One region of the Pseudomonas kurunegalensis genome, then DNA from elsewhere that is predicted to be linked to it. Evidence: riboswitches for the same ligand, from Rfam matches in the RefSeq annotation. Region 1 holds a riboswitch; each other region holds the start of a gene.

What was found. Region 1 has a riboswitch for cobalamin ahead of QQ992_RS09990 (ABC transporter substrate-binding protein). Riboswitches for the same ligand answer to the same signal wherever they lie in the genome.
Region 2: linked by a shared signal. The riboswitch ahead of QQ992_RS12270 (CbtB domain-containing protein) and the one ahead of QQ992_RS09990 (ABC transporter substrate-binding protein) in region 1 are both predicted to bind cobalamin.
Region 3: linked by a shared signal. The riboswitch ahead of cobW (cobalamin biosynthesis protein CobW) and the one ahead of QQ992_RS09990 (ABC transporter substrate-binding protein) in region 1 are both predicted to bind cobalamin.

Annotation. Positions count from the first base shown of each region.
Region 1 covers NZ_CP127871.1:2,208,666-2,218,604, reverse strand. Annotated here, with positions in the region: gene QQ992_RS10000 (TonB-dependent receptor) at 1-857, shown strand, start outside; gene QQ992_RS09995 (acetyltransferase domain-containing protein) at 1,061-2,227, shown strand; cobalamin riboswitch at 2,256-2,454, shown strand; gene QQ992_RS09990 (ABC transporter substrate-binding protein) at 2,565-3,575, shown strand; gene QQ992_RS09985 (FecCD family ABC transporter permease) at 3,575-4,591, shown strand; gene QQ992_RS09980 (ABC transporter ATP-binding protein) at 4,588-5,376, shown strand; gene QQ992_RS09975 (pseudoazurin) at 5,394-5,828, shown strand; gene QQ992_RS09970 (OprD family porin) at 5,825-7,162, shown strand; gene QQ992_RS09965 (hypothetical protein) at 7,209-7,532, opposite strand; gene QQ992_RS09960 (GNAT family N-acetyltransferase) at 7,655-8,152, opposite strand; gene QQ992_RS09955 (hypothetical protein) at 8,283-8,762, shown strand; gene QQ992_RS09950 (sensor domain-containing diguanylate cyclase) at 8,838-9,939, shown strand, end outside.
Region 2 covers NZ_CP127871.1:2,747,837-2,757,775, forward strand. Annotated here, with positions in the region: gene QQ992_RS12240 (transporter substrate-binding domain-containing protein) at 1-1,023, opposite strand, end outside; gene QQ992_RS12245 (response regulator transcription factor) at 1,037-1,651, opposite strand; gene QQ992_RS12250 (DUF1272 domain-containing protein) at 1,873-2,115, opposite strand; gene cobM (precorrin-4 C(11)-methyltransferase) at 2,182-2,934, opposite strand; gene QQ992_RS12260 (cobalamin biosynthesis protein) at 2,968-3,354, opposite strand; gene QQ992_RS12265 (CbtA family protein) at 3,354-4,040, opposite strand; gene QQ992_RS12270 (CbtB domain-containing protein) at 4,050-4,238, opposite strand; cobalamin riboswitch at 4,332-4,555, opposite strand; gene QQ992_RS12275 (LacI family DNA-binding transcriptional regulator) at 4,609-5,655, opposite strand; gene QQ992_RS12280 (TonB-dependent receptor) at 5,916-8,132, shown strand; gene QQ992_RS12285 (LLM class flavin-dependent oxidoreductase) at 8,292-9,626, shown strand; gene mgrA (L-glyceraldehyde 3-phosphate reductase) at 9,623-9,939, shown strand, end outside.
Region 3 covers NZ_CP127871.1:2,612,766-2,622,704, reverse strand. Annotated here, with positions in the region: gene cobN (cobaltochelatase subunit CobN) at 1-1,673, opposite strand, end outside; gene cobW (cobalamin biosynthesis protein CobW) at 1,677-2,744, opposite strand; cobalamin riboswitch at 2,845-3,058, opposite strand; gene QQ992_RS11730 (glyoxalase superfamily protein) at 3,159-3,536, shown strand; gene QQ992_RS11725 (ATP-binding cassette domain-containing protein) at 3,813-5,390, shown strand; gene QQ992_RS11720 (branched-chain amino acid aminotransferase) at 5,527-6,546, shown strand; gene QQ992_RS11715 (multidrug/biocide efflux PACE transporter) at 6,627-7,055, opposite strand; gene QQ992_RS11710 (LysR family transcriptional regulator) at 7,148-7,999, shown strand; gene QQ992_RS11705 (RHS repeat-associated core domain-containing protein) at 8,055-9,071, opposite strand; gene capB (caprolactamase subunit beta) at 9,366-9,939, shown strand, end outside.

The DNA.
Region 1 (9,939 bases):
CCTTGTTCGCCGAGAACCGCCTGCAGCTGAGCGATCGGTTGTCGTTGGTCACGGGCGTGCGCCGCGACCAGAACCACATCGACCGCGACAACCTGGTCGATGGCAGCCGCAGCGACCACAGCCTGCAAGGCGGCAACTGGCGCGTCGGCCTGGTGTATGCGTTTACCGACGACCTGTCGCTGTACGGCCAGTACTCCACCAGCGAGGATGGGGTGAACAACCTCATCAGCCTCAGCCCGGCCCAGATGCACTATGACCTGACCGAAGCGAAGCAGACCGAGGTGGGCCTGAAGCAACGCTTCTGGGACGGTCGCGGTGAATGGACGTTGGCGGCCTACCACATCGTCAAGAAGAAGCTGCTGGTGGACGACCCGATCACCCACGAGAAGCAGCAGGCCGGGCAGCAGACGTCCGATGGCCTGGAGGCGACCCTGGAACTGGCGCTGGCGCATCAGTGGCAGGTGTCGGCGAACGCGTCGCTGGTGCGCGCCAAGTATGATGACTTTGACGAAATGGTCGGCGGTGCAGCGCAGGACCGTGCGGGCAATCGGCCGGCGAATGTGCCACGGCGTACTGCCAACCTGTGGCTGAGCAAAGGCTTCGGGCAGCAGGTGGAGGCCGGCATTGGTGCGCGTTATGTGGATGAGCGCTTTGCCAATACTGCCAATACCCAGAGCGCGCCTGGGTACACCGTGGTCGATGCCAACGTCGCCTGGCAGGTGCTGCCGGATGTGCGGCTGGGGTTGCAGTTGAATAACCTGTTCGACCGGGAGTATGTGCAGTCGGCGTTCAGTGGACAGCAGTGGTTGATGGGGATGCCACGGTCGTATTTGGCGACGGTGGATTACAGTTTCTGATGTGAATTGCCTGTGCGGGCCTCTTCGCGGGTAAACCCGCTCCCACAGGTACAGCACAGCTCTCAGGGGCAGTGATATTCCTGTGGGAGCGGGTTTACCCGCGAAGAGGCCCGCACAGGTAACACAAAAACCTCTACCAACCCGTAATCATTTAGTTATAAGATAACGTTTCACATGACATTCATTCCTATCAGCGACCCTCCATGACAAGCGCCAGCGCCACCCCCACCCTGCTCACCCAGCGCCTGCAGAGCATCGACGCCCTGCGCGGCCTGGTGATTCTGTTCATGCTCCTGGATCACGTCCGCGAAACCTTCTTCCTGCACCGTCAGGTTAGCGACCCGATGGCCATCGACACCACCGAGCCGTCGCTCTTCATCAGCCGCACGTTGGCCCACCTCTGCGCGCCGGTGTTCGTCCTGCTGACCGGCCTGTCGGCCTGGCTGTACGGCGAAAAGCATCAGGGCCGTGGCGATGTGTCGGCGTTCCTGTTCAAACGCGGGCTGTTTCTGGTGGCGCTGGAGTTCACCCTGGTCAACTTCGCCTGGACCTTTCAGCTGCCGCCCAGCGTCATCTACCTGCAAGTCATCTGGGCGATTGGCATCAGCATGATCGCCCTGTCGCTGCTGGTATGGCTGCCACGCGCCGCTCTGCTCGCCCTGGGCGCCACCATCGTCGCCGGCCATAACCTGCTCGATGGCCTGCACTTCGGCGTGGAATCGGCCTTGCATGTGCCGTGGGCGATCCTGCATGACCGTGGCTGGCTGGAATTTTCCGACACCCTGCGCCTGCGCACGTCCTACCCGGTGCTGCCGTGGATCGGCGTCATCGCCCTGGGCTACGGCCTGGGCCCGTGGTTCGCCCGAGGCAGCGAGGCCGGCGAACGTCAGCACCGTCTGCTGCTGGGCGGCCTGGTCGCGTTGCTGGGCTTTGTCGTGTTGCGTATGTTCAACGGCTATGGCGAGGCGCCCTGGAGCGGCTACCCAACCTTCACGCAAACCCTGATGAGCTTTTTCAACATCACCAAATACCCGCCGTCACTGCTGTTCCTGGCCCTGACCCTGGGCTGCGGCCTGCTGTTGCTGCGCGCCTTCGAACGCGCCGGCCAGGCCCGCTGGATCAGCGTGCTGGCGGTGTTTGGTGCTGCGCCGATGTTCTTCTACCTGCTGCACCTGTACGTGCTGAAGCTGCTGTACCTGGCCAGCGTGGCGCTGTTCGGCCTCAACCATGGCGACTATTTCGGTTTCGATGGCATCGCCGCCGTGTGGCTGAGCGCCATCCTGCTGGCCGCATCGCTGTACCTGCCGGTGCGCAAGTTCGCCCGCCTGAAAGCGCGCCGTCGCGACATCACCTGGCTGAAGTACTTCTGAAAAGCGTTTTCACCCGGCGGCGTGATGGTCTACCATGCGGGCCGCCGGTTTCCACCACGGAATTAATAGGGAATCCCAGGCCCGCCAACACGGGCCAAACGGAACTGCCCCCGCAACTGTAGGTGCCGAGCCTGCTCCATCGATGCCACTGGGCGTAATTGCCCGGGAAGGCTGGAGCCGGGCCATGACGCACCAGTCAGGAGACCTGCCGGCCTACATTCACCAACCGGCGGGGTGTCCGGGATTGGCCATCCGTGTTGCCCCTGCCAACGGCGGGGCGCGGCGATGCCTGTCCGTGCGTTCCTCACCCGAACTGTCCGATAGGAGATCGCCCAGCATGCTGCCCCGTTTCGCCACCCTGCTCGCCGGCCTTGGCCTCACTGGCCTGGCCCAGGCCGCCGCCACCCATTACCCGCTTACCGTCGAGAATTGCGGCAGGCCGCAGACGTTCGCCCAGGCGCCGCAACGCGCCGTCACCATCGGCCAGGCCGGCACTGAAATGCTCTACGCACTGGGCCTGGGTGACAAACTGGCTGGCACCTCGTTGTGGTTCAACAACGTACTGCCCGAATACAAGGCGCAGAACGACAAGGTGCCGCGCCTGGCTGACAACGACCCAAGCTTCGAGGCCGTAGTGGGCAAGCGCCCGCAACTGGTCGCGGTACAGTTCGAATGGATGGTCGGCGCACAGGGTGTGGTCGGCACCCGCGAACAGTTCGACGAGCTGAAGATACCCACCTACCTGCTGCCTTCGGACTGCGAAGGCAAGGACAACCTGGTCGGCGCCGACGGTACTCGCCTGCAAGCGTTCCAGGTAGGCAGCATCTACAAGAGCGTCAGCCAGCTGGCCGAGATCTTCGATGTGCAAGACCGCGGCACTGCCCTGAATGCCGAGCTCAAGGGCCGCCTGGACAGCGCCAAGGCACAACTGGCGGGCAAGGACCTGTCCGCCACCTCGGCACTGTTCTGGTTCTCCAGCGCCGACCTCGACATCGACCCGTACGTGGCCGGCCGCCAGGGCGTCGCCGACTTCATGCTGCGCACCCTGGGCGTGCGCAACGTGGTCGAGTCCACGGAGGAATGGCCCACTGTAGGCTGGGAAACCTTGGCCAAGGCCAACCCCACCTGGCTGATCATCGCGCGCATGGACCGCCGCCGCTTCCCCGCCGACGACTACCAGAAAAAGCTCGAATTCCTGCGTAGCGACCCGGTGACCCGCAACATGGACGCGGTGAAGCACGACCGCATCATCATCCTCGACGCCGATGCCATGCAGGCCGGCATCCGTCTGTTCAGCGGCCTGCAGACGTTGTCTGCAGCCTTTGCCAGCGGTAAAGCAGCCCAGTGATGATTCGCCTGTTACCTTGCATCGCGGTCGCCCTTGCAGCCCTGCTGGCCGCCTTGCTGGCCGGCACCGCCATTGGCGAAACCAACCTGTCGCCCAGTGTGGTTGGCCAGGTGCTGGCCAACCACCTGTGGCAGGCCGGCTACCCGGTCGACCCGATCGACGCCGGCATCGTCTGGAACTACCGCCTTACCCGCACCCTGGTCGCCGCTGCTTGCGGTGCCGGCCTGGCGACGTGTGGCGTGATCCTCCAGGCGCTGTTGCGCAACCCCTTGGCCGAGCCTTATCTGCTGGGGCTTTCTGCCGGCGCCTCGACCGGCGCGGTACTGGTCGGCCTGCTGGGGCTGGGAGGCCTGGCATTGAGCATGTCCGCCGGGGCGTTCATCGGCGCACTGGCCGCATTCACCCTTGTACTGGTACTGGCCCGCGCGGCCGGCCCCGGCAACAACAACGCTCAGGTCATCCTTGCCGGCATTGCCGGCTCGCAACTGTTCAACGCGCTGACCGCCTTTCTGATCACCAAGTCGGCCACTGCCGAACAGGCACGCGGCATCCTGTTCTGGCTGATGGGCAACCTCAGCGGGGTGCGTTGGCCATCGGTGTGGCTGGCCGTGCCGGTGGCACTGTTCGGCCTGGTGGTGTGCCTGTTGCACCGCCGTGCGCTGGATGCTTTTACCTTCGGCGCCGATTCGGCTGCTTCGCTGGGCATCCCGGTGCGGCGCACCCAGCTACTGCTGATCAGCTGCGCGGCGCTGGTGACGGCGGTGATGGTGTCCATCGTCGGTGCCATCGGGTTTGTCGGGCTGGTCATTCCCCACGCCCTGCGCCTGCTGCTGGGCCCCGGGCACAGCCGCCTGCTGCCCGCCAGCGCACTGGGTGGCGCGCTGTTCCTGATTGCCGCCGACGTGCTTTCGCGCACCTTGATTGCGGGCCAGGTGATCCCTGTGGGGGTGGTCACCGCGCTGATCGGCGCACCGGTCTTCGCGCTGATTCTGGTCAGCCGCCGGGGGCGCTCATGACCGTCATGACCGCCGTACAGATTTCACCCCTGAGTTGCCAGGGCCTGGGGTTGCAACTGGCCGGTAGTACCGTGCTCAGCGGTATCGAGCTGAACGTTGTCGCGGGCGAAACGCTGGGCATTGTCGGCCCCAACGGCTCAGGCAAGTCTTCGCTGCTCAAGTTGCTGGCCGGGCTGCGCAAGCCGGCCAGCGGCAGCGTGCACCTGCTGGGCGAACCACTGGCACAGCTGCCCCGACGCCGTGTGGCGCAGGCCCTGGCACTGGTCGAACAACAGGCCGACACCCTCGATGCAATCCGTGTGTTCGACGCCGTGGCCTTGGGCCGTACACCTTGGCTGTCAGCACTGGCTCCGTTCTCACAAGAAGACCGTGCCATCGTCGAGCAGGCGCTGGCTGACCTCGACGCCCTGCACCTGCGCACACGCCTTTGGGGCTCATTGTCCGGTGGCGAGCGCCAGCGCGTGCACATCGCCCGCGCCCTGGCGCAACGGCCACAAGTACTCCTGCTGGACGAGCCGACCAACCACCTGGACATCCAGCACCAGCTGAGCCTGTTGCAACAGGTCCAGGCCCTGCCGGTCACCACCCTGGTAGCGCTGCACGACCTCAACCAGGCGCTCACCTGCGACCGCGTGGCCGTACTCGACAAAGGCCACCTGGTCGCCCTGGGCAAACCCCTTGAAGTGCTCACCCCCGAGCGCCTGCTGAACACCTTTGGCGTCCACGCCCATTACCTCACCGACCCCTTCGACGGCGCGCGCATCCTGCGCTTTCGCGCCCCCTGAACCAGGAAGTTCTACCGATGCCGCTGCGCCCTCTCGCCTTGCTGCTTGCCAGCACCCTGCTCGCTCCGGCCGCGCTGGCCGACGTGCACGAAGTGAAAATGCTCAACCGTGGCAGCGAAGGCGCGATGGTTTACGAGCCGGACCACTTGCGCATCGCGCCCGGCGACACCGTGCGCTTCCTGCCCACCCAGAGCGGGCACAATGCGGCCAGCGTGGCAGCCCTGCTGCCCGCCGGGGCCGAGCCCTTCAAGAGTAAGCTGAACCAGCCGTTCGAACAGACCTTCAGCGTGCCAGGCGTGTACGGCATCCAGTGCATTCCGCACCTGGCGATGGGCATGGTGATGGTCATCCAGGTAGGTGACGCATCGGCTACCGAACTGCCCGCCAACTTGCCGGCCCGGGCCAAGGTCCGCTTTGCTGCCCAGTTGCAGAAGCTTGAGGCCGCGCAATGAGCCGGTTGTTGTTGGCGCTGCCACTGCTGGGGCTGGCGCCGTTCGCCCAGGCCGACTCCGCACAGTCGCAAAGCAACGGTTTTGTGGAGGATGGCAGCTGGAGCATCCTCAACCGTAGCGTGTTCGACCAGCGCGACTACAAGCACGGTGGGCGTAACAGTGCAGCGCGCAATGCCTACAAGCCGCGCAACGAACGCAGTGGCAAGGCTGAGGAATGGGCCTACGGTTTGATGGGCACCTTTCAGTCTGGCTTTACGCAAGGCCTGGTTGGTGTCGGCGTCGATGCCCACGCCTACCTGGGCGTGCAACTGGACAGTGGCGGCGGCCGTGCGGGCAAGGCGCGCTTGCTGGGGGTCGATAACGACGGGCACCCGAAAAACGAATACAGCCGTGCCGGTGCGGCGTTGAAGTTGCGCATGTCCAACACCGTGTTGTCCTACGGTGAGCAACGGGTCAAGACCCCGGTATTCAGCTCTTCCGACAGCCGCCTGCTACCCGAGACGGCAACCGGCTTTTTCCTCACCAGCAACGAATTCGACACGCTCAAGCTGGTGGCCGGGCACTTCAACGAGAGCACCGACCGCAATGCCACAAGCCACGATCAGGGCTTCGTGGTGAACTACTCCAATGGCAAGCAGGGCAACAGCTTCGACCTGGCCGGCGTGGTCTGGAACCCGGGCGCTGCCTTCAGCGGCAGCCTGTACACCTCGCGCTACGAGGACAGCTGGAACCAGCATTACCTGGGCAGTACGCTAAACCATGTCCTGGATGACCGCCGCAGCGTCAGCCTGGACCTCAACCTGTACCGCACCACCGACACCGGCAAGGCGCTGTCCGGGCGCATCGACAACACCACCTGGAGCCTGATCTCGCGTTACAACCAGGGGCCGCACGGGTTCAGCCTGGGCTGGCAGCAGGTAGACGGCAACACCCCGTTCGACTACGTGACGCGTGGCGCGATCTTCATTGCCAACGCGGTGCAGATGTCGGACTTCAACGCACCGAACGAAAAGTCATGGCAGGCACGCTATGACCTGAACATGGGGGCCTATGGGGTACCAGGGCTGAACCTGACGGCGCTGTACGTGCGCGGGTTCGATATCGACGGCACGCATGTCGACCCGACTGGCGGGTATGCGTACCTGGGGTATGGCAAGGGTGGCAAACATTGGGAACGCGACCTGGAGGCGCGGTATGTGGTGCAGAGTGGCAAGGCCAAGGGCACCACGTTCTCGCTGCGGCATAACGTGCACCGGGGGAACACGGCGCAGGCCGAGCTGGATGGTGACCAGATACGCCTGGCGGTGGAGTGGCCGTTGTCGGGCGGGTTCTGATGGCTGCATTGCCTGAATCGGGGCTGCCGGGCAGCCCCAGGGTCTGTCAGGCAACCGTGCCGGCAGCAGGCAGCAAGCCCCACTCCGCCCGTTCTTGCACACTCATCGTCGCCAACACCTCGGCAAACGTCCGCTCAAGCTCCGAACTGACATTGCCAAATACCCGGTAATTGGTGAGCAGGTAGCGCTTCACCGTCCTCGGCCAGCGCCGTTCCTTGTGCGCCGCATTGATGATGCCTTTGGCATCATGCCGCGTCGCGCCACGCCACAAGTCCATCAACTTGTTCTCGAAATCGCCGAAGGTCCACAAGTCGCTGCGGTCCTCGAACTCGTCCAGCAGTTTAAGTTTGTACACGGCCATGTATGGCATCGTGAGTCTCCCTCGGGTGCAGTGAAAAAGCCTTGCATGAGGGAAGGTAAGCAAGCCGCGCCGCCCTGAAAATGAACGCGTCGATCACGCCGAAAAGGCCGTTGTAGGCGCTTTCCCACAAATCAGCGCAGCCGAAGCTGCATGTGCGTGGTCTGCCAGACCGGGTCTTGCTCCACGTCCACCACCGCAAACCCGTGCCGTTCCCAGAACGCAATCGCACCCGGGAGAAACGGATGCGTATGCAGGTACAGGCAATCGATTCCCGCCTGCACCGCCTGCTCGCGCAATGCACTGAACAACGCGCCCGCCAGCCCCTGCCTGCGGTAGGCCGGCAGCACGAACAGGCGCACCACCTCCACTACCCGCCCGGCGTGATAGTCAAGCTGGGCAAAACGATGGTCATAGGGCACATAGCCGATCACAGCGACCAGCCGACCGTCATCGCGGGCTTCAAGAAAGCAGCCCGCGCCGTCCAGGTAGGTTTCGGCAAAGTGCGCAAGGTCGTGCGGCAAGGGGGCCGCGACAAGCATCGGGAACAGCTCGCGGCGAGCGCTTTCGACAAACGCCACGACTTCGGCAATGGCGACGCGCGCGACAGGTTGCAGGGTCCGGTTCGGCATGGGGCTGCTGGCAATGGTTGGAGGGCTGGGTTCTACACCAGCGTGCCGATCAAGGCAAATCACGGGGCTCGTCGCGGCCATGCGGACATCGGTATAATCGGCAGTCTTCACTGCCCGACCAGGCCACGCCATGCCTCGCTTCCAGAAGTTGCTGTTGCCCCTGCTGCTGACTGCCGCCCTTACCGCCTGCGACCAGAAGCCCACCCGTGAAGAACAGATCCTCGCCCAGCTACCGCTGCAGGATGCCTACACGCACAATATCGAGCGCATGGCCACGCTGCTCGGCCGCACTCACCCGCAGCTGTCGCAAGCCACCATCCAGGGCGTACTGCGCAAATACCTCACCGTCGAGGACCAGCATCAGGACCTGTTCCGCCTCTACAGCGAGAAGAATTTCAGCGATGCCGAGTTCGCCACCATCGTCGAAGCCACCCAGGACCCGGCCAAGGCCCGCGCGCTGGAAGACACCGAAGCCGGCAGGCGCCTGAGCGAAAAGCTCACCGCCCTGATGCGCGAAACCGCCCGCGATGTGAAGGTGCAGGCGCTGGTGGAGCGACGCATGCAACAGGTGGAAGACGAGCTGAATGCGCTGGACAGGGCAGGCTCCTGAATGCAGCGCCCGTCCACGCGCTAGCACGTAAGGCTGTTTCCATTTCTTAGCTATTTTCAAAGCCCGAGGTCAGGATTGCCACACGCCAAGCACGGATTGCGCCTGGATCTACGAACACTCATTCTGGTGCTCTGCGCCCTTACGGCCCTGGTCATGCTGTGCGCCAGCTATTTCGCCAGCTACCGGGTGCAGCGCCAGCTGCTGATCGACCACGCCCTGGAAGCCAACCGGGTGTATGCGACGAAACTGGCAACCATCACCGAGACCTTCATCGGCAACGCCTTGCAGCAGCTTTCATTCAGCGCCGGCGTACAGGGCCGCCAGTTGAGCGACGCTGCGGCACTGCAGGTGGAGACCGACCGTGTACTGGGCCAGAGCATGGCCTTCAACTCCACGTTCGTGATCGATGCCAACGGCGTGCTGCTGGCGATTTCTCCAGCCTCACTACGCCACTTTGTCGGCACCCGTATGCAGTCGCCGGGTGCTCAGGAAGCACTGCACGAGCGCCGCCCTCTGGTTTCCACACCCTACCTGTCGGCCGCCAACAACCTGGTGGTGGCGTTGTCGCACCCCATTTTCGACAGCAACGGCCGTTACCTCGGGTATGTGGGTGGCAGCCTGTACCTGCGAGAACGCAACATCCTCAACAGCCTGCTGGGCGAACACTTCTACAAGGACGGCTCGTACCTGTATGTGGTCGACCGCAACCGCCGCCTGCTGTACCACCCCAACAGCGAGCGGGTAGGCACCGTGGTGGAGGGCAACGCGCTGGTCGATCAACTGGCGACACTGGACAGCGGTACTCGGCAACTGACCAACAGCCTGGGCGTGGAAATGCTGGCCGGGTACGCCACCATACCCAGCGCCGGCTGGGGCGTGGTGGCGCAGCAGCCGTTGGCACAGACCGTCACGCCGCTGAACCACCTGATCCTCAACGTGATCGGCACCTCCGCGCCCTTCGCGCTGGTGGGCTGCCTGCTGCTGTGGTGGCTGGCCCTGACCATTGCCCGGCCACTCTGGCAACTGGCCGCCGGCGCCCGGTCGATGGACCGAGCCGGTACGGCCGAACGCTTGCACCGGGTGCCCGCCTGGTACTTCGAGGCGGCCGAGCTCAAGCGCGCACTGTTATTCGGGCTGAACCTGCTGCAAGAACGCATCGGCAGGCTTGACCGTGACG
Region 2 (9,939 bases), 540 kb from region 1:
GAACTGCAGCCCCGTGCGCAGCGAGATCTGCTTGAGCAGGTCGAGGGTTATGCCACTGGGGCGATGCTGAGCGTCGTTGAAGGTCAAGGGGGCCAGCGAGGTATTGACCAGCACGCGGATGGTGGGGTTGGCGGCGATCCAGGCCTCTTCTTCTGCGCTCAAGGCAGTGAGATGGCGCTGCAGCAGCAGGCTGGTGTTACCGCTGCTCCAGCGGCGCAGGATGTTCAGGCGTTCGCTTTCGCTGATGCGCGCCAGCGCCTTGTCGACCAGACGATGCATGCGTGGGTTGTCATCGGCCAGGGCAAAGGCAAAAGCCCCGGGGGCCACCTGGCAGAAGTGATCGATTTTGAGCGTGCCCTGGTAACTCCTGCCAATCAGAAAGTCGGTGCTGATGGCATCGCCCAAGTACGCATCCGCCTCGCCCAGTTCGACGGCGGCCAGCCCGGCTTGGGTCGAGCGGTACAGGCTCAGTTGCGCTTTGGGGTACAGCGTTCGAACGGCAGCGGCGGGCAGATAATGATCGACCATGGCCAGGCGCAGGCCGGCGAGGTCAGGCGTGCCCTTCAGGCTGTGCCCCTTGCGGGTGACGATGACCGGGAGGTCGTCAGCATAGGGGGTGCTGAGGCTAAGCTGGGCGTCAGCGGCCTCGAAGGCATTGGAGCTGCCCAGCAGGTCGATGCTGCCCTCACGCAAGGCGGTGATCGCTTCGTGGCGGCTGTCGTAGCGCCGTACCTCGACGGGAATACCCAATTGCTCGGCGATAATCCCGGCGTAATCGGCGCTAAGGCCTTCATATTCGTGCTGGCTGACGTTGATTTCAAACGGTGGATAGTCGGGCCGAGAGCTGCCCAGCACCAGGTGCTGGCGGCGCTGCAGCCATTGCCGGTCTTCGCTGGACAACGACAGGGGGGCGGCGGCACTGGCCGACCGGGCCAGCAACTGCCGGGGTTCGCTGCTGGCCAACAGATCGACCGAGGCGAGTAAGCCGGTAGCCAGAAAGACGCTCGCCAGCAGGCGCTTCATGGTGTGCAAACGCTCAATAAACGCTGTTGCGTTTGGCCAGGTCGACCATTTCTACCAGTGATTCAGTCTTGAGTTTTTCCATGATGCGGCCCCGGTAGGTGCTGATGGTCTTGGCGCTGAGGTTCATGCAAGTACCGATATTCTTGTTGTTCTCGCCGCGCGCCAGGCGCCGCAGCACTTCCATCTCCCGGTTGGAGAGGCTGGCCAGGCGCACGGGCTCGCTTTCCAGCGAATTGCTGTTGACCGACATCTGCGGAAAGGTCGAATAACCTTTGATCAGGGCCTTGAGGGCAAACAGCAGCGCTTCGTGGTCTTCTTCCTTGGTGACGAAAGCGCCGATACCGGCATCCAGGCAGCGTCGCACGTACAGGTCGGTGGCCTGGCCGGTCAATACCATGATCTTCGGCACCGGCTCCAGGCACTGCAGGCGCTTGATGACTTCCATGCCGTCCAGCCCAGGCAGGCCGATGTCGAGAATGACGACGTCCGGGCGCAGTTCGCGGGCCACCTGCGCCACTTCACTGCCATTGCCGACCTCGCCGACGACATGGAAGCGCTCGCGTTCAAGCAATATGCGCAAGGACACCCGGACGATAGGGTGGTCGTCGACGATCAGCACGGTTGTCATGGGGAAAACTCCTGTCAGGATGTGGTCCGCTTCCTGGATCACTCAGGAATACGTCTGCAAGTGGGTTAATCGGAAGCGCTGCAAGATACGACCAATCCCGAAGTTTGGTAATGCCGAGTATAGAGGTGTTGAAATTCCCCGCACTTGTTGTTGAAAAGTCCTACAAAAAGCAGGAAAGACATCACCCTATCAAAGCGATGATGCCGGTTTCTTTCGGTCGGTCAGGCGCAGGCCGCGTGCGGTTTTGTTATGCGCTGGGCCGAGGCAGGGTTGTTGGCCAATGCCTGGCCGACCCGCGTCGGGCGGGCCACCAGCTGGCCCGAGCAGTTCGGGCAACGGCCCTGGAAGCGGGTTTCGGCGCAGGTGCGGCAGAAGGTGCATTCGAAGGAGCAGATCAGCGCATCGGGGCTGTCGCCGGGCAGGTCGGTATCGCAGCACTCGCAGTTGGGGCGTAATTCCAGCATGGGCGTAACTCCTGTTCGCAGGCGGGAACCCGGAGTCTGCTACGCCCGTGGCAAGGCTGGCAATGCTCAGTCGGCTGGGCGATACAGGTGGGCATGGCCGGCACGGTACAAGGCCGACTCGGCGAACAGCGTATCCCCCAGCACATGACCTACCAGGATCAGTGCCGTGCGCCGGAAACGCTTGGCCGCGACGCGTTCGACGATATCACCGAGGTTGCCACGTACCCAGTCCTGGTCAGGCCAGGTGGCCCGGTGCACCACCGCTACCGGGCAGTGCGCGCCGTAGTGTGGCAGCAGCTCTTCGACAATGCGCGAGAGGTGCTTGACCCCCAGGTGAATCGCCAAGGTGCTGCCATGGCGCGCCAGGTCACCCAGTTGCTCGCCGGGCGGCATGGGGGAGCTGTCGCCGTAACGGGTGAGGATCACCGTTTGCGCCACCTGCGGCAGGGTCAGTTCGCAGCCGAGCAGGGCGGCGCTGGCTGCCGTGGCGGTGACCCCGGGGATGATCTGGTAATCGATGCCCAGCGCTTGCAGGTGGCGGATCTGCTCGCCGATGGCGCCGTACAGGCCAGGGTCGCCGCTGTGTACACGGGCTACATCCTTACCTTGTTCGTGGGCGGTGCGCATGGCGCTGACAATCTGTTCCAGGTGCAGTTCGGCGCTGTTGATCACGGTCTCGGCCTGATGGCCTTCGAGCACGGCGGCGGGTACCAGTGAGCCGGCGTAGATAATCACCGGGCACTGGCGAATCAGCCGTTGGCCCTTGACCGTGATCAGTTCCGGGTCGCCGGGACCGGCGCCAATGAAATAGACCGTCATGGAAAGTCCTTGCAGGAAAGAGGGGGGAAGCGCTCAGCCGGCCAGGGCGAGGGTCGCCGGGCCAAGCACCTGGCGGGGCAGCAGCAACCTGGCCGTGCCAAGGTGCTGGCTGGCCAGCGCCAGTGCTGCGCTCTCGGCCACGCCCCAGCAGCCGCTGTGGGCATGGGCGGCGGCGGAGCGGTGGCTGAGCAGGGGTTCGTAAGGTTGCAGTTGCACGCTATGGTACAGCACCAAGGGCAAACCGAGGCGATCGGCCATCTGTAGCAAGCCAGGTTCGTCGGCCTTCAGGCTGATGCTGGCGATACCGCGCAGGTCGGCCAATGCCAGGCCCTGGTTGTCCAGGGCCTGGTCCAGCAAGCGTTGCAGGGTATCCGCCGGGCAACCCCGGCGGCAGCCAAAGCCGGCGTAGAAGGGCGGCATCAGGCCCGGCTGGAACGGCGGAACAGCCAGGCGCTGAGCAGGCCCAAGGCCAGCCAGAAGGCGGCGTTGGTCAGCCAGGAGGCCACTTTGAACTGGGTTTCCAGTGCTTCTGGGGCCAGGCTTTCATGCACTTCGGGTTGTGGTGCGCCAATCACATGGGGGATTACCAGCAGCACGGCGCCCAGCGCTTTCAGCAGCCAGTGGCGAGCGAACACCAGCAAGGCCAGGCCCAGTGCGGTGGCACTGGCTGTGCCGATCCACCAGGCTTGGCGTTGCCCTAGGTCGGCGGCTGCCGTACCGGGCAGTTCGGGTGGCAGGCCCAAGGTCGGAGCAAGGCAGAACACGGCGAAGCCGGCCAGCCCCCACCATGCACCCGTGCCGGCGCGTGTCGGTTCACGCAGGCTGTACAGGGCGGCAAGGATCAGGGCGAAGCCGACCGCGACCACCAGGTTGCCGCCCGTGGTGGACAGCACCCGCTGCCAGCCGTCTTCCGGCGACCAGGCTTCGGCGCTGTGCTCATGGGCGGGCACATCGCTGCCATGCTCGTGGTGGGCGGCAGGGGCCGAGGACTCGTAGGTTTCCGCCTCAAGAATTAGCGGGGCGACCCAGAAGCTTTGCAGCAAGGTCAGCAACAGGGCCGCAAGCAGCCCGCTGAAGCCCGCAGTACGGGCAATGCGCGTGATCATCAGGCGTACTCAGTGGCAGGGGAAGGCGGCGCTGTGGCGGGTGTCGTGGGCGGCGTTGTGCACGGCCTCGATGTGCGAGAAGCCGGCAAAGTACACCAGGCACAGGCCCAGCAGGCTGGCGCCGACGGCGATGACGATGCGCTGGCTGAGGGTGACAGGAGTGGCAAGGCTGTGTTGCTTGGCGCTGGTGACGGGCATGACGCGTTCCTCTGCTTTTTGTGGGCAATGGGCAGGCGCGGCAGCCCCGAGCGTAGTCGCCCAGGGGAATGCAACAGCGCCCGCCCACCGCGGGGTGTTCATGAACGCCAGGCCGGTCTCCGGGCTTGCGAGGAGGAGCAGGGCTCCTGGAAAGCGTCACCTTCCCATGCCGCATTACAAGGGCACAGTGGTACAGACGCTTCGCTCGCTTACCGTTGCGGGGGCAGCACCGGGATTGTCCGGCCCTGTTGGAGGGCCTGCGACGCACCGGTTTCCCGTTTCACCCCCAAGGGGGCACCTGAACGTGAGGCATAAGGAGAGCATGGGGCGGGCTTGGCGTCAATGCCACCCTCAGTGGCCGTACCCTGAATCACGCGCTCTCGCGGGCAATCAACTCGCACGCCAACAGGTTCAGCCGCTGGACCTCACCGTCACACGCCAGCACACCCAGGTGCTGCAGCACCCGCAGCGCCGCGACTTCGCCAATCTCCCGGGAGGGCGGGCGCAGGGTGGTGAGGCTGGGCAGCAGCATGTTGGCAAAGGGGTAGTCGCCAAAGCCGACAATGGCCATGTCTTCAGGCAGGCGCAAGCCGGCGCGCTGGCCGGCTAACAGGGCGCCGGCCGCCAGGTTGTCATTGGCGAAGATGATCGCCTCAGGCCGTGGATTGCGGCGGATCAATGCTTCCATCGCCTGCTTGCCCGCCTCGAACGGCGCGCAGTCTGCCGAGGGCACGAACACCCACGGCTCCAGCCCGGCTTCACCCAGTGCCTCGATATAGCCGTCGCGCCGCTCCAGCGCACTCAGGTCGCCGGCTGCACTGTTTTGCACGAACGCGATGCGCCGATGGCCCTTGTCCAGGAGATATCGGCAGGCTTGTACACCCACTTGGTGATGTAGGAAGCCCACCTGCAAGGGCGCCCGCTCCGGGCGGTAGTCCCAGATTTCCACCACAGGCACATCTGCGTCGGCCAGCATCTTTTCCGTGGCCGGGCTGTGGAAATGGCTGGTCACCACCAACGCCGCCGGCGACCAGCCAAGAAACGCCCGCACCGCGCTTTCTTCCTGCGCTTCGCTGAAATAGCTGGACGCCAACAGCAACTGGTAACCATGCCGGCTGAGGGTATCGCTGAAGGCCTGGATGGTCTGGGCAAAGATCGGCCCGGAAATGTTCGGGATCACCATGCCCACGATGCGCCCGCGCGCCGAGGCCAACCCCCCGGCGACCAGATTGGGGACATAGCCCAGCGCCTGTACAGCGGCCTCGATACGTTCACGCAACGGCGGTGAAACCTGGTCTGGCTGGTTGAAGTAGCGCGACACGCTGATGGCTGAAACCTCAGCAGCCCGCGCCACCTCGGCGAGGGTGACACGGCCTGCGCCGCGTCGCTTGCGGGGGGGATCCTTGGCCTGGCTCACCGGGCTGCCTCCTGTGGAAATGGCGCGATGGTAGCGCTAACGGATGAGCGATTGGCAAATAGCTTTATTGCATATAAATCTGACTTTTAAGTATTTGACGTGCTAAACGATGGCCGCAGATACTTGCTCATGTTAGCGCTAACAAGCGCTGCTGTTGGCAAGCGCCTGCCACTCGCACGAGCGAGACCAGACAACCACAGCAACTTCGTGTCGGCCCCGTCAATGAGGGCCTGGTCTGGTTTCCCGAGGCAGTGAGCACCATGCAGAAAAACCGTACACCTTTTCCCGCTACGCAACGCCGGCCGCTGGCCGCAGCCATCCTGCTGGCCGCTTTCGGGCAGGGGGCCCAAGCAGCCGAGCCTGCTGAAACGGGGGCTGCGCAGGCCACTGCACTGGGTGCGGTTACCGTGACAGCCACACGCCGCGAAGCCACATTGCAGGAAGTGCCGGTGGCAGTGTCGGTGATCGATGGCGAGCAGCTGGAGCGAGACAACCGCAACAACGTGGCCAGCATCGTCCAGCAGGTGCCTACGCTCAATTACCGCGCCGGGGCCTCGAACAAGGATACCTCGCTGTTCATCCGTGGCGTGGGCACCATTTCCACCTCGCCGGGCGTCGAGCCCACCGTGGCCACGGTGGTCGATGGCGTGGTATTCGGCCGCCCGGGCCAGTCGACCCTCGACCTGCTCGACCTGGAACGTATCGAGGTGCTGCGCGGGCCGCAGGGCACACTGTTCGGCAAAAACGCCTCGGCCGGCGTGCTGAACGTGGTCAGCAAGGCCATCCCTGAACAGACCCAGGGTTATGTGGACTATTCGCACTTTGGTGGTGGCGATGAGAACCGCCTGCGTTTCGGTATTGGCGGGCGCCTGAGCGAGCAGTTCAAGGGGTCGTTAAGCACCCTGTGGGGCGACTATGACGGCAATGTCGAAAACGTTGCCAATGGCCACGACGTCAATGGCTACGCGCGCAAAGGCGCCCGCGGCAAGCTGGAGTTCGAGCCCAACGAAGACCTGCGCCTGACCCTGATCGCCGACTACATGAAAGGCGAAGACACCCTGCCCAGCGGTGTGATCACCAGCGCCAGCGCCGCCTTCGCCAACCAGTTGCGTCCGGTGACGCCAAGCGCCCACAACCGCGACATCAACAGCGATTTCAAGACCCACGTCGAGGACGAGAACCAGGGGCTGTCGGCGCAACTGGACTGGCAGCTGGGCGACTACACCCTGACGTCGATCAGCGCCTGGCGCGGCTGGGACAACACCCAGTACCAGGACGGCGACCGCCGCGCCTTGCTGCCACTGACCGCGTCCCACGACAAAGGCACGGTGGACTATGACCAGTACAGCCAGGAGTTTCGCCTGACCTCGCCCAAAGGGCAGTTCAACGAATATGTGCTGGGTGCTTTCTACATGCATGGTACGTCCAAAGAGACCTACCAACGCCTGTCGGTCAACGGCGGTGTGGCCAATAGTGGCCGTGCCGACTATTCCACCACCAACGACAGTGTCGCGCTGTTCGGCGAGAACACGTTCAATTTCACTGACGACTTGCGTGCCATTTTTGGCCTGCGCTGGACCCACGACGACCTCGAGTACGACCACCGCCGCGGCTCCACCTCGGCCACTGCTGTAACCGGCATTCAGCCCTCTACCGCCAGCTCGGGGTCGGTGGACGAGGACGGCTGGAGCGGGCGGACCGGCCTGCAATACGACTTCAACGACAACCTGACCGGTTACGTCACCTATTCGCGCGGCTACAAAGGCCCGGCCTACAACGTGTTCTTCAACATGCAGCCGCGCGACACCGAGGCGCTCAAACCCGAGACCTCCGATGCCTATGAAATCGGTTTGAAAAGCACGGCGCTGGACAATCGCCTGACCGCCAACCTGGCCATATTCCACACCGACTACGACAACTATCAGGCCAACTTCTACGACACCGTGGCCAACCAGGTGGTGACCCGCCTGGTCAACGCGGGCAAGGTCAAGACCCAGGGGGTGGAGCTGGATGCCAGCTTCCAGGCCACCTCGCGCCTGAAACTGTCGACCGCCGTGGCGTACACCAAGGCCCGCGTCGATCACTTCAACTGCCCGGCGGGTGCGGCGGCCAGTTGCAACATCGATGGCGGCCGCTTGCCGTTCACGCCGGACTGGAAGACCTACCTGCGTGCCGATTACGTGATCCCGCTGGACAACGGCCTGGATGTGGAACTGAGCAGCGATTACAGCTGGCAGGACGCGGTGCAGTTCAGCCTCGACCAGAACCCGGACACCGTGCAGGGCGCCTACGGCATCTGGAACGCCAGCATCGCCCTGGCCGACTACAACGACGGCTGGCGCGTGGCGCTGCTGGGCAAGAACCTGGGCGACAAGTCATATGCGCAGATGCTGGCCAGTGGCGGTGACTACATCTACCGCTCGGTACCGCGGGATGACGGGCGCTACTTCGGCGTGCAGCTGCGCAAGGACTTCTAAGCCTCGCATGATCCCTGTAGGAGCGGCCTTGTGTCGCGAAGGGCCGCACAGCGGCCCCAGATTTCAGCGTTTGCACCTAAATTGCCGGGGCCGCTTTGCGGCCCGATCGCGACACAAGGCCGCTCCTACAAAAAGCGACCTGGTTTTCAGGAGAACTCAATGCCCCGCCAAATGAACCTGGGTGCCTTCCTCATGGCCACCGGTCACCATGTGGCCGCCTGGCGCCACCCGGACGTACCCGCCGACCCGCTGGACTTCGCCACCTACAAACGCACCGCGCAAATCGCCGAAGCCGCGTGCTTCGATGCCTTGTTCGTCGCCGACAGCGTGGCTGCGCCCAGTGACGCACTCGCCAGCCACAGCGCCCGTTCGGTGTACTTCGAGCCACTGACGCTGCTGTCGGCACTCAGTGCTGTTACCGATCGCATCGGCCTGATCGCCACTGCCACCACCAGCTACAACGAGCCGTATCACGTGGCACGCAAGTTCGCCTCCCTGGACCACCTGTCCGCAGGCCGTGCCGGCTGGAACATGGTCACCTCCGACGCTGCCGCCGAAGCCGGCAACTTCGGCCGCCAGGCGCATATCCCGCATGCCGAACGCTATGCCCGTGCCCGGGAAATCCAGCAAGTGGTGCAAGGCCTGTGGGACAGTTGGGCCGATGACGCGTTCGTGCGTGACAAGGCCAGTGGCCTGTTCCACGACCCGCAAGCCGTGCGGGCCATCGACCATGTCGGCGAACACTTTCGTGTCAAAGGCCCGCTCAATGTCGCCCGCTCGCCACAGGGGCGGCCGGTGCTGGTGCAGGCCGGTTCGTCCGAAACCGGCCGCGAGCTGGCGGCCCAAAGCGCCGAAGTGGTGTTCACCGCCCAGCCCAGCCTGGCACGCGCACAGGCCTTTTACGCCGACCTCAAGGGCCGCCTGGCCCGCCATGGGCGGGATGAGCAATCGCTGAAGATCATGCCCGGCGTATTCGTGGTAGTGGGGCAAAGCCAAGCGCAGGCCGAGGACAAGTACGAACAGTTCCAGGCGCTGGTCGACCCGCGTGTCGGGGTTGGCCTGCTTGGGCGCATGCTCGGCAACTTCGACCTTTCCGGCTACCCGCTGGATGGCCCGCTGCCCGAGTTGCCGCCGACCGAAGACGGCCAGCGCAGCCGCCAGCAGTTGCTCACAGAACTGGCCGGCAACGAGCAATTGACCCTGGCCCAACTGGGGCGGCGTATTGCCGGTGGGCGAGGGCACTACAGCCTGGTCGGTACCCCGGTGCAGATTGCCGATGAGTTGCAAGCCTGGTTCGAAGGCAGCGCCGCCGATGGCTTCAACGTGCTCGTGCCGCACCTGCCCCTGGGCCTGGAAGACTTCGCCCGCCATGTAGTGCCCGAGTTGCAGCAGCGTGGGCTGTTCCGCCGCCAGTACCAGGGCCACACCCTGCGCGAACACCTGGGCTTGCAGCGCCCAGCCAACCCTTACTTTGCCGAACGAGGCCAACCATGAGCTACACCGCCAACCCCGAGCGCTATGCGCGCATGCCATACCGACGTGTAGGCCGCAGCGGCCTGGTGCTGCCGGCCCTGTCCCTGGGCTTGTGGCACAACTTTGGCGATGCCACGCCTATCACCACGCAGCGTGCCTTGTTGCACACCGCCTTCGATGCCGGCATCAACCATTTCGACCTGGCCAACAACTATGGCCCGCCCTATGGCAGCGCCGAGACCAACTTTGGCCGGCTGCTGCGTGAAGACCTGCGCAGCTACCGCGACGAGCTGATCATTTCCAGCAAGGCCGGCTGGGACATGTGGCCGGGGCC
Region 3 (9,939 bases), 400 kb from region 1:
AGCCATTCGAGGTTGCCGTGCTTGCCGACGTGGATCACTGCATCGGCGGCAAAGGCATGGCGTAGCCAGAAGTGAAACGCCAGGTAGCCATGCGGCGGCACCAGGTCGGGGTCGTGGTAGACCGCGCTCGGGTCTACCTGGTAGCCCCGGGCTGGCTGAATGCCGACGAAGGTCAGGCCATAGCGCAAGCCAGCCACCATCAGCCGGCCGCTGCGGTACATCGGGTCCTGCTCGGGCGGTCCCCAACGCTCAAGTACGGCCTGGCGGTTGGCCTCGGGCAAGCGCTCGAAGGCAATCTGGTAATCGGCCAGGCTCAGGCTCTGGGCGCAGGGGCGCAGGTCGAGGTGGTCGAGGTCATTGGTCACGCCGCCAAGCAGCTGGTGGATCAATTGCGTGCCGCTGCCCGGCAATTCGGCCAACGGATAGCCTTCGGCCTGCAGTGCCTTGAGAATGTTCAAGGCGGCGGCAGGTGTGTCCAGGCCGACGCCATTGCCAATGCGGCCATCGCGGGTTGGGTAGTTGGCCAGCACCAGGGCCACGCGCTTCTGCGCATTGGGCAGGCGCGCCAGCTCAACCCAGCGGCGGGCCAGCTCGGCCACGAAGTCCATGCGTTCGGGGTGGGCGCGGTAGCACACCACATCGGACTGGCTGCGCTCGCTGCGCCAGGCCATGTCCTTGAAACTGACCGGCCGGGTGATGATGCGCCCGTCCAGCTCAGGCAAGGCAATGTGCATGGCCAAGTCGCGCGCACCCAACCCCTGCTCGCTGGCTTCCCAGCCGGGCTGGTTGTCCTGTGCGCAAATGGCCTGCAATACCGGGATGTCGCGGCGGAACGGGCGCAGGTTGGGGCGCTCGGGGCTGGACAGGGCAAAGCCTGTGGTATTGACCAGCACTTCGGCGCCGACCTCGTCCAGCCAGGCTTCGACCTGCTCCAGGCAGGCGCTTTCCTTGAGGCTGGCCACCGCGATCGGCAACGGGTTCAGCCCGGCAGCCTGCAGGCGCTGGCAGAACACGTCGATAAACGCGGTGTTGGCCGCCTGCAAGTGCGAGCGATAAAACAGCAGCGGCGCTACCGGGTGCTCGGGGTGCCAATGCGGGTACCAGTCTTCCAGCGTGGTGCTGCCCTTGGCCGGGTGATACACCGCCGTGCGCGGCAAGGGCTGCGGCTCCTCCCAGGCATAGTCACGGCCCAGCCACTGGCTGGCCAGGCAGTTGAACAGGTTGATGGCGTTGGCCTTGCCGCCCTGGCGCAAGTAATGCCAGAGGCGTTCGGCCTGCTCGCCACCGACAGTGCCCAGGGAGGTCAGCTCCGGGTCCGGGCGGTCATCGCCCGGCACCAGAATCAGCTGCACGCCACGGGCGGCCAGCTCGACCAGTTGCTCGACGCCATAGCGCCAGTAACCGACGCCGCCGTGCAGCGACACCAGGATGACTTTGGCATGGCGCAGCACCTGGTCGACATACAGGTCGACCGACGCGTGGTTTTGCACCTGCATCGGGTTGGCCAGACGCAGGCTGGGGAAGTCGTCTGGCAATTGCTCGGCGGTATCGGCGAGCATTGCCAGGTGTGAATCGCCGCTGCAGAGAATCACCAGCTCGGCGGGTGTCTGGCCGAGGTCGGCAATGCTGTCATCCGGCACGAAGCCGCCGGGCTGGGTCCGCAGCAGGTGCATGGGTCAGGCGCCCAGGGCCTGGCGCAGGCGCGCTTCCAGTTGGGCTGCATCGAGGTCCTGGCCGATCAGCACCAGGCGGGTGATGCGTGGCTCGTCGGCACGCCAGGCGCGGTCGAAGTGCTTGTCGAAACGGGTCCCCACGCCTTGCACCAGCAGGCGCATCGGTTTGCCCGGGATAGCGGCGAAGCCTTTGGCGCGCAGGATGCCGAACTCGACCACCAGCTGGGTCAGGGCGTCGAGCAGCAGGCTTTCGTCGGCTTCCGGCAGGTCGATGGAGATGGAATCGAAGGCATCGTGGTCATGATCATCATGGTCGTCACCGTCGTGGTGCGAGTCATGGTGGGTACGGCGGCCATCGATGTGCACTTCGGACTCGGCGCCCACGCCCAGCAGCACGTCCAGCGGCAGCTTGCCGCTGCTGGCTTCGATCACCTTGACGGCTGGCGGCAGCTCTTCGGCCACTTCGGCACGGACCTTGGCCAGGCCTTCGGCATCGATCAGGTCAGCCTTGTTCAGTACCACCAGGTCGGCGCTGGCCAACTGGTCGGCGAACAGTTCGTGCAGGGGCGATTCGTGGTCCAGGTTAGGGTCGAGCTTGCGCTGGGCATCGACCTGGTCCGGGTAGGCAGCGAACGTACCGGCCGCCACGGCCGGGCTGTCGACTACGGTGATGACCGCATCGACGGTGCAGGCATTGCGGATTTCTGGCCACTGGAAGGCTTGCACCAGCGGTTTGGGCAGGGCCAGGCCGCTGGTTTCGATCAGGATGTGGTCCAGGTCGCCACGGCGTGCCACCAGCTCGCGCATCACCGGGAAGAACTCTTCCTGCACGGTGCAGCACAGGCAGCCGTTGGCCAGCTCGTAGACGCGGCCACTGGCTTCTTCTTCGGTGCAGCCGATGCTGCACTGCTTGAGGATTTCGCCGTCGATGCCCAGTTCGCCGAATTCGTTGACGATGACCGCAATGCGACGGCCCTGGGCGTTGTCGAGCATGTGGCGCAGCAAGGTGGTCTTGCCCGAGCCGAGGAAGCCGGTGACGATGGTAACGGGGAGCTTGGCCAGTGTTTTCATGTCGCAGTGCCCTTGGCAGTGTGGCGCGGGCATGCAGGACGACAGCCACGGGCCAGGCCGGCCGGGCTTGTTCGCCACCGGATCACCCCGCCCGGTTTAAAGTCGAAAACGTGACGAGGCAGGTCTCCTGGCTCGCACCGTTCCATAGGCCTGGCAAACAGCAGGCTGTGGCGGGATGACGCCTTCCCGCGCGCGGGCGCAGTGGCTGTGTCGATCCGTTATCGGTGCTTACAGTTGCGGGGGCAGCCGCGGCTTGTACCGCGTTCCCGTCTTAGCTTCGGCCTGGCCGAAGAACCTCGAAGTGGCAAGGCTACGCAGTGGCTGGCGGGTGGTCAACCGTTGCGCAGCGCTGGCTGACCACAAGGCACCCAACTGCGTTACAGTGGCGCCTTCACCCACGGTCAAGGACGCCCCATGCACCTCGCCCCCGCCATACCGGTACTGCGCATCTTCTCGGTCGACAAGGCCAAGGAGTTCTACCTTGATTTCCTCGGTTTCAGCGTGGACTGGGAGCACCGCTTCAGCCCGGACCTGCCCCTGTATGTGCAAATTCACCGCGACGGGCTGATTTTGCACCTTTCCGAGCACCACGGTGACGCCTGTCCCGGCTCCACCGTGTTCGCCCGCATCGACGACCTGCGCGCGCTGGAGCGTGAACTGCAGGCTAAACAGTACGGCTACGCTCGCCCCGAAGCCGAACGCCTGGACTGGGGCCTGCAGATGCAGGTGTATGACCCGTTTGGCAACCGCCTGCGCTTTTGCCAGCAGATCGATGACGAGGCCAACCCTTGAAGGGATTGACTGAAGTCCTGCTGCGCCTGTGAGATCGAGCGCCGCCCGCGCGGCGCTCGATCTCACAGGCGCCAAAAATGCCGTGGAGAACGCCTTCGACCCTCATAAAATTACAACGCGCAGTGGTTTACCCGCCCCCGCCATTCCATTAGGATCCCCATTCACCCCATCACGAGGTGTTCGTCCAATGCGCCACTAATGCCGCCGTCCCCTTCGACGGCCAGTCTTCAGCCTCCGGTTCGCTCCGGAGATGTCGCGGCATTTGTGGAGTTGTGCATGACGAACACGTCAATCCTGACGCTGGACAGCGTCTCTCTGACCTTGCCGGATGGCAGGCAGCTGTTTACCGACCTTAACGAAACCTTTGACCACCGCCGCACTGGCCTGGTCGGGCGCAATGGTGTGGGCAAGAGTTTGCTCGGGCAAATTCTGGCCGGCCAGCGCGAACCGAGCAGCGGCCATTGTCGACGCCTTGGCCGTATTCACCTGCTGAACCAGCAGGTGATCGAGCAGAGCGCCACGGTTGCCGACCTGGCCCAGGCCGGCACGCTGATCGCAGCGCTGGCGCGTATCGAGCAAGGCAGCATCACCCCCCAGGATTTCGACACCGTAGGCGAGCGCTGGGATATCCGCGAGCAATTGCAGGCGCACCTGCAGCGCCACGGTCTGGGCCAACTCGACTGGCGTCAGCCCGCCAACAGCCTGAGCGGTGGCCAGGCCATGCGCGTCGCGCTGATTGGCGCGTGGCTGAGCAATGCCGACTACCTGATTCTCGACGAACCCAGCAATCACCTGGACAGCGAAGCCCGCGCTCAGCTGCTGGGCATGATCGAAGCCTGGGACCGGGGCCTGCTGGTGATCAGCCACGACCGCAGCCTGCTGGGGCACATGGTGCGTATCGTCGAGCTGTCCAGCCTGGGGTTGCAGGCCTATGGCGGCAATTACAGCTTCTATACAGAACAAAAGGCCAGCCAGACAACCCAGGCCCAGCAGCAACTCGCCCGGTTGAAGCAGGCACAGCAACGCCAGGCCCGTGAACTGCAACGCCAGCGCGAAGACCTGGAGCGCCATCAGGCCCGGGCCGGGCGCCAGGCCAGGCACGCCAATCAGGCCAAAATCCTGGTCGATCGCCAGCAGGAGCGCAGCCAGGTCACGGCGGGCAAGCAGCGCCGCGACCACGGCGAAGCCCGGCAGGCCTTGCATGACCAAGTGCGCGATGCCGCCCGCAAGGTCGAGCAGGACACCGCCATTACCTTGCATGCCCCCACACCTCAGCGCCATGCAGGCCGCGAAGTGCTGGCCCTCCAGGCGCTTCGCCTGCCCCGTGGCACCCGCAAACCGCTCGACCTGCGCGTGTGCCTGGGCCAGCGGGTGGGTTTGGTCGGGGCCAATGGCAGCGGCAAGTCCACCCTGCTCAGGCTGCTGAACGGGGAATTACCGGCATCGCCTGACAACGTGCGCCTCACGGGCGAGACGGCCCTGCTCGACCAGCATTGCAGCACGCTATGCGGCCACAGCAGTGTGCTCGACCACCTGGGCAAGGCCAACCCGGCAATGGCCCAGGGCGAATTACGCAGCCGCCTGGCGCAGCTCGGGCTGGATGCAGCCCGTATCGAACTGCCCAGCAGCCTGCTCAGCGGCGGAGAACGGATGAAGGCGGCACTGGCCGCCGTGCTGTACCGCGAACGCCCGCTCGACCTGTTACTGCTGGACGAGCCCGGCAACCACCTGGACCTGCCGTCACTGGCGGCACTGGAGCGTATGCTGGGGCAGTTTGGCGGGGCGCTCATGGTGGCATCCCATGATGCAGTACTGCTGCAAAACCTGGCACTGGATGAGTACCTGCAGTTGTAGATACCGAAAAAAATGCATCGCAGGCTATCAATTCGTGACTGGCCGTTCCCGATCCGCCACGGATGTATTATGGTGGCGTGGTGCGCATATAACAGCAGCCCGAGCGATCGGGCACTTGCAAGACAATGAGGGTGTCATGAGCAACGAAAGCATTAATTGGGACAAGCTGGGTTTCGACTACATCAAGACCGACAAACGCTACCTGTCCGTATGGCGCAATGGCGAGTGGGACAAAGGCACCCTGACCGAAGACAACGTACTGCACATCAGTGAGGGCTCCACTGCCCTGCACTACGGCCAGCAGTGCTTCGAAGGCCTGAAGGCCTACCGTTGCAAGGACGGCTCGATCAACCTGTTCCGCCCGGACCAGAACGCCGCCCGCATGCAGCGTAGCTGCGCCCGCCTGCTGATGCCGCAGGTGCCGACCGATGTGTTCATCGAAGCGTGCAAGCAAGTGGTCAAGGCCAACGAAAAGTTCGTGCCACCGCACGGCAAAGGCGCCCTCTACCTGCGCCCGTTCGTGATCGGCACCGGTGACAACATTGGCGTGCGCACCGCCCCCGAGTTCATCTTCTCGGTATTCGCCATCCCGGTTGGCTCGTACTTCAAGGGCGGCATGAAACCGCACAACTTCCAGATCTCCAGCTTCGACCGTGCCGCCCCACAAGGCACCGGTGCGGCCAAGGTCGGTGGCAACTACGCCGCCAGCCTGCAGCCAGGTGCTGAAGCCAAGAAGGCCAACTTCGCCGACGCCATCTACCTCGACCCACTGACCCACACCAAGATCGAAGAAGTCGGTTCGGCCAACTTCTTCGGCATCACCGCCAACAACGAGTTCGTGACCCCGAAATCGGCCTCGGTGCTGCCAGGCATCACCCGCCTGTCGCTGATGGAACTGGCACAATCGCGCCTGGGCCTGACCGTGATCGAAGGTGATGTCGAAATCAACAAGCTGGACCGCTTCATTGAAGCCGGCGCTTGCGGCACCGCAGCGGTGATCACCCCGATCGGCGGTATCGAGTACAACGGCAAGCTGCACGTGTTCCACGACCTGGAAAAGGTTGGCCCGGTTACCCAGAAGCTCTACAACGAGCTGACCGGCATCCAGAGCGGTGACGTTGAAGCACCGGCAGGCTGGATCGTCAAAGTCGCCTGAGGCGCTTAAACGGTATGAAAAACGGGGCATGCCAGCAATGGCATGCCCCGTTTTTTTTGGCCAACGCTCGCACGGGTAACTCATGCAAGGCGCCGCTGCATCAGCAAATGCCGGGCTTTGTCGAAGGCCCAGTTGTAGAGCACGGTGTAGGGCAGGATGATCACGAAGAAGCCCAGTTCCACCATGAACGCCTGCAGCAGCGAGATATCCAGCATCCACGCGGCTACCGGCAGGCACCACACCACCAGCCCGGCCTCAAAGCCCAAACCGTGTACAAAACGCGCACTGGCCTTCCAGTGGATACGCTCGGTTTGTACCCAGCGATCGACCAGCGCGTTGTAGACCATGTTCCACAGCATGGCGATCACCGACAGGGTGACCGCCAAGGCCCCCGCCGTCGCCAGCGACTTGCCCATTACCCAGGACAACAACGGCGCGCACAACAACACCGCGAACACTTCGTAACCCACGGCGTGAACCAGGCGTTCGGTGAAAGACACGTTTTTCATTGCAAAATCCATCCATTGCGTAAGTCGTGCTTTCCATTTTCTTTGGCAAAACTGATACTCGCGACATAGCTACCATCGGTTTTATCAATACCATGCGCTACTCACCCGAAGCTCTGGTTGCCTTTGTCGAAGCCGCATCGCTCGGTTCGTTTTCCGCGGCAGCGCGCAAGCTGCGCAAAAGCCAGTCCACCGTCAGCATTGCCATTGCCAATTTCGAGGCGGATATCGGCTGCCCGCTGTTCGACCGGGGTGGCCGCCACCCCACGCTGAATGAGGCGGGCCGACAGGTGCTGAGCCATGTGGAGGCCATTCTTGATGCCAGCGCCCAGCTCGATGCCTTGGCGGTGCGGCTGGCGGAAAACGTGGAGCCGCTGGTGTCGGTGGTGATGTCGGACAGCTACAGCGTCACCTTCCAGGGCGCGGTAATGGCCCGTTTCGCCGAGCACTACCCGCATACCGAATTGCGCTGCGGCCCTTCGGAAGACGCTGATGTGATCGAAATGATCCAGCAGGGTCTGGCCCATGTCGGCATTCTTGCCACGCAACCCAGCTATCCCGCCGACGTGGCCGTTGCCCGCTTGCCCGAACAGGCGGAGTTTGGTGTGTACGTGGCCAGCGGGCACCCGCTGGCGGGCCTTGGGAAGGTGCAAACGCAACACCTCGAAAACGCGCGGCAGCTGTACATCAAGACCTACGCCCCCAGCCTGCATCACGGCCGTGGTCAGGCTTGGTCGGCACCGGATTACCTCACGTTGCTGGAGTTCGCCGTGCGCGGGTTTGGCTGGGCCGAGCTGCCCAGAGCACTGGTGGCAAGGTTTGGCACTGAGTTGGTGGAGTTGCAGATAGCGGGTTACCCACGCCGTGTCGATATGGATGTGGCCTGGTCTAGCCGGCGGGCGTTGGGGCCGGCAGGGCAATGGCTGGTAAGGCAAATGTTGAGGTAGCCTAGCCCTGCTTGACAGCAGCCAATTCAATGACTGGCCATGCACCGAATGCCCGTTAATTTCCGCTTCGCATCTTTCGCAATTGAAATCTTACAGAGTTAACCGCACTTAAAATCTCCGCATTTGTAACACATATATACAGGCCTCGGACTTTCTCCATCGGGTTATCACCAGAGCCCATAGCATTGATTATTGTTTTATTCACAAGCTGACCTTGCTCCAAGGTCCATTCGTTTTTCGGCCGGTAATCTACAGTATTCCACTCATGAAGGCGTTTAATTTCTGAGGGTTTGATAGCCTTCCGAAAGCCGACGTAGCTATCACGTAAACCTGACGACCCATTTTGGCTTGGTGCTAAAGATGGTGTTTTTGACAAGTGGGCATTGGCAATAATTTGACTGCTGCGCGCAGCTACCTGAGATGCCTCCGCAATATTCTGCAGAGAGCTTAACTCTGCGTATTGAGGCGTTTGCGGTGGAGCTGCGCTCTCGATATTCCATCCTTGGGAATCTATAAGATCCCACAGTTCTTTGTGAGATTTAGAAGAGACGCGCATAGGACTCACTTCCCGCCTTCGAGTTACGGGACTATTAATCGGTGATATATTTCTCTTAAGCATATGCCCGCTTGGATCGCCAAAATTAATCGGATCACCCGCACAATAGGCATAACAGTTCAAACCACCCGCAGCAAATGGGCTGAGGCTGTCCGGGCTATGGAAGCGCATCAATACAGGGTTATAACCACGATAGCCATTCCCCAGCAGATACAGATCACTCACTAACAAGTGCCCATTGAATGCAGGGCGCTGAGCAGGAATATCATTTGGGCTATGTAAGCCATATGCACTGTAGGCAACCGACTCAGGTAACGCCTGAGATTTGACCCGCAGCACCGAATCCCCGCTGTCTGCAGCCAGTAATGCCGACCGGGTTGTTTCTTCCGCTAGCCTGGTTTCTGCCAAAACACCTGATTGCGCTCTCATGCAAATCACGGCAGCGTTGCCCGTCAACGCTGTGTGCACCCTATCCCGCTGTAAGAAAAAGCGCGTGGTGTTCTTCGAGTTGCTCATGCGCTGGCTCCAGTCTGTGAGGTTCTAATGCTTTCGTGCCAGGGCAGTTTGAGCAACTGTCAAAAATGCCAGGGGGCAGTAGCTCTCTTTCGCGCCCCTTGTGCACCAAAACGCAAGATCCAGTACACCCAGCGACAAGCCTTCCCCCCACCCTCCCCCGTAGCCTGTCACCACGCGCCGCCCCGCTGCGGCACGCACCCAAAGCACAAGAACAAACGTTGGTGACCTATGCAGACAGTAGATCCGATCACCCTTGCGGTTGTCCGGGGTGCGCTGGAAACAGCGCAACGCGAAATGACCCTGACCCTGGAAAAGACCGGCCGGTCCAGTGTATTCAACCTGGCCCACGACTACTCCAACTCGCTGTTCGACCACCTGCCGGAAATGATCCTGCAGGGCCAGGACATCCCCATTCACCTGGGCTCGCTGATCCCGGCCATGAAGTGCGTGGCCGAATTCTTTGGCGACGACATCGCCGAAGGCGATGTGATCTACCACAATGACCCGGCCTACAAGGGCAGCCATATTCTCGACTGCTGCATGTACAAACCGGTGTACTACCAGGGCGAGCTGGTGTTCTGGACCGTGTGCAAGGGCCACCTGACCGACATCGGCGGCCCGGTGCCCGCCGGCTACAACCCCGACGCCAAGGAAATCTACGCCGAGGGCCTGCGCATTCCACCCGTCAAGCTGTGGGAAAAAGGCAAACGCCGCGAAGACGTGATCAACTTCATGCTCACCAACATGCGCGCACGCCCCTACCAGGAAGGCGACCTCAATGCCCAGTACGGCGCCTGCAAAGTGGGCGAGCGGCACTTGCTGGAGCTGCTCGACAAGTACGGCGTGGCCCAGGTGCGTGCCTGCATTG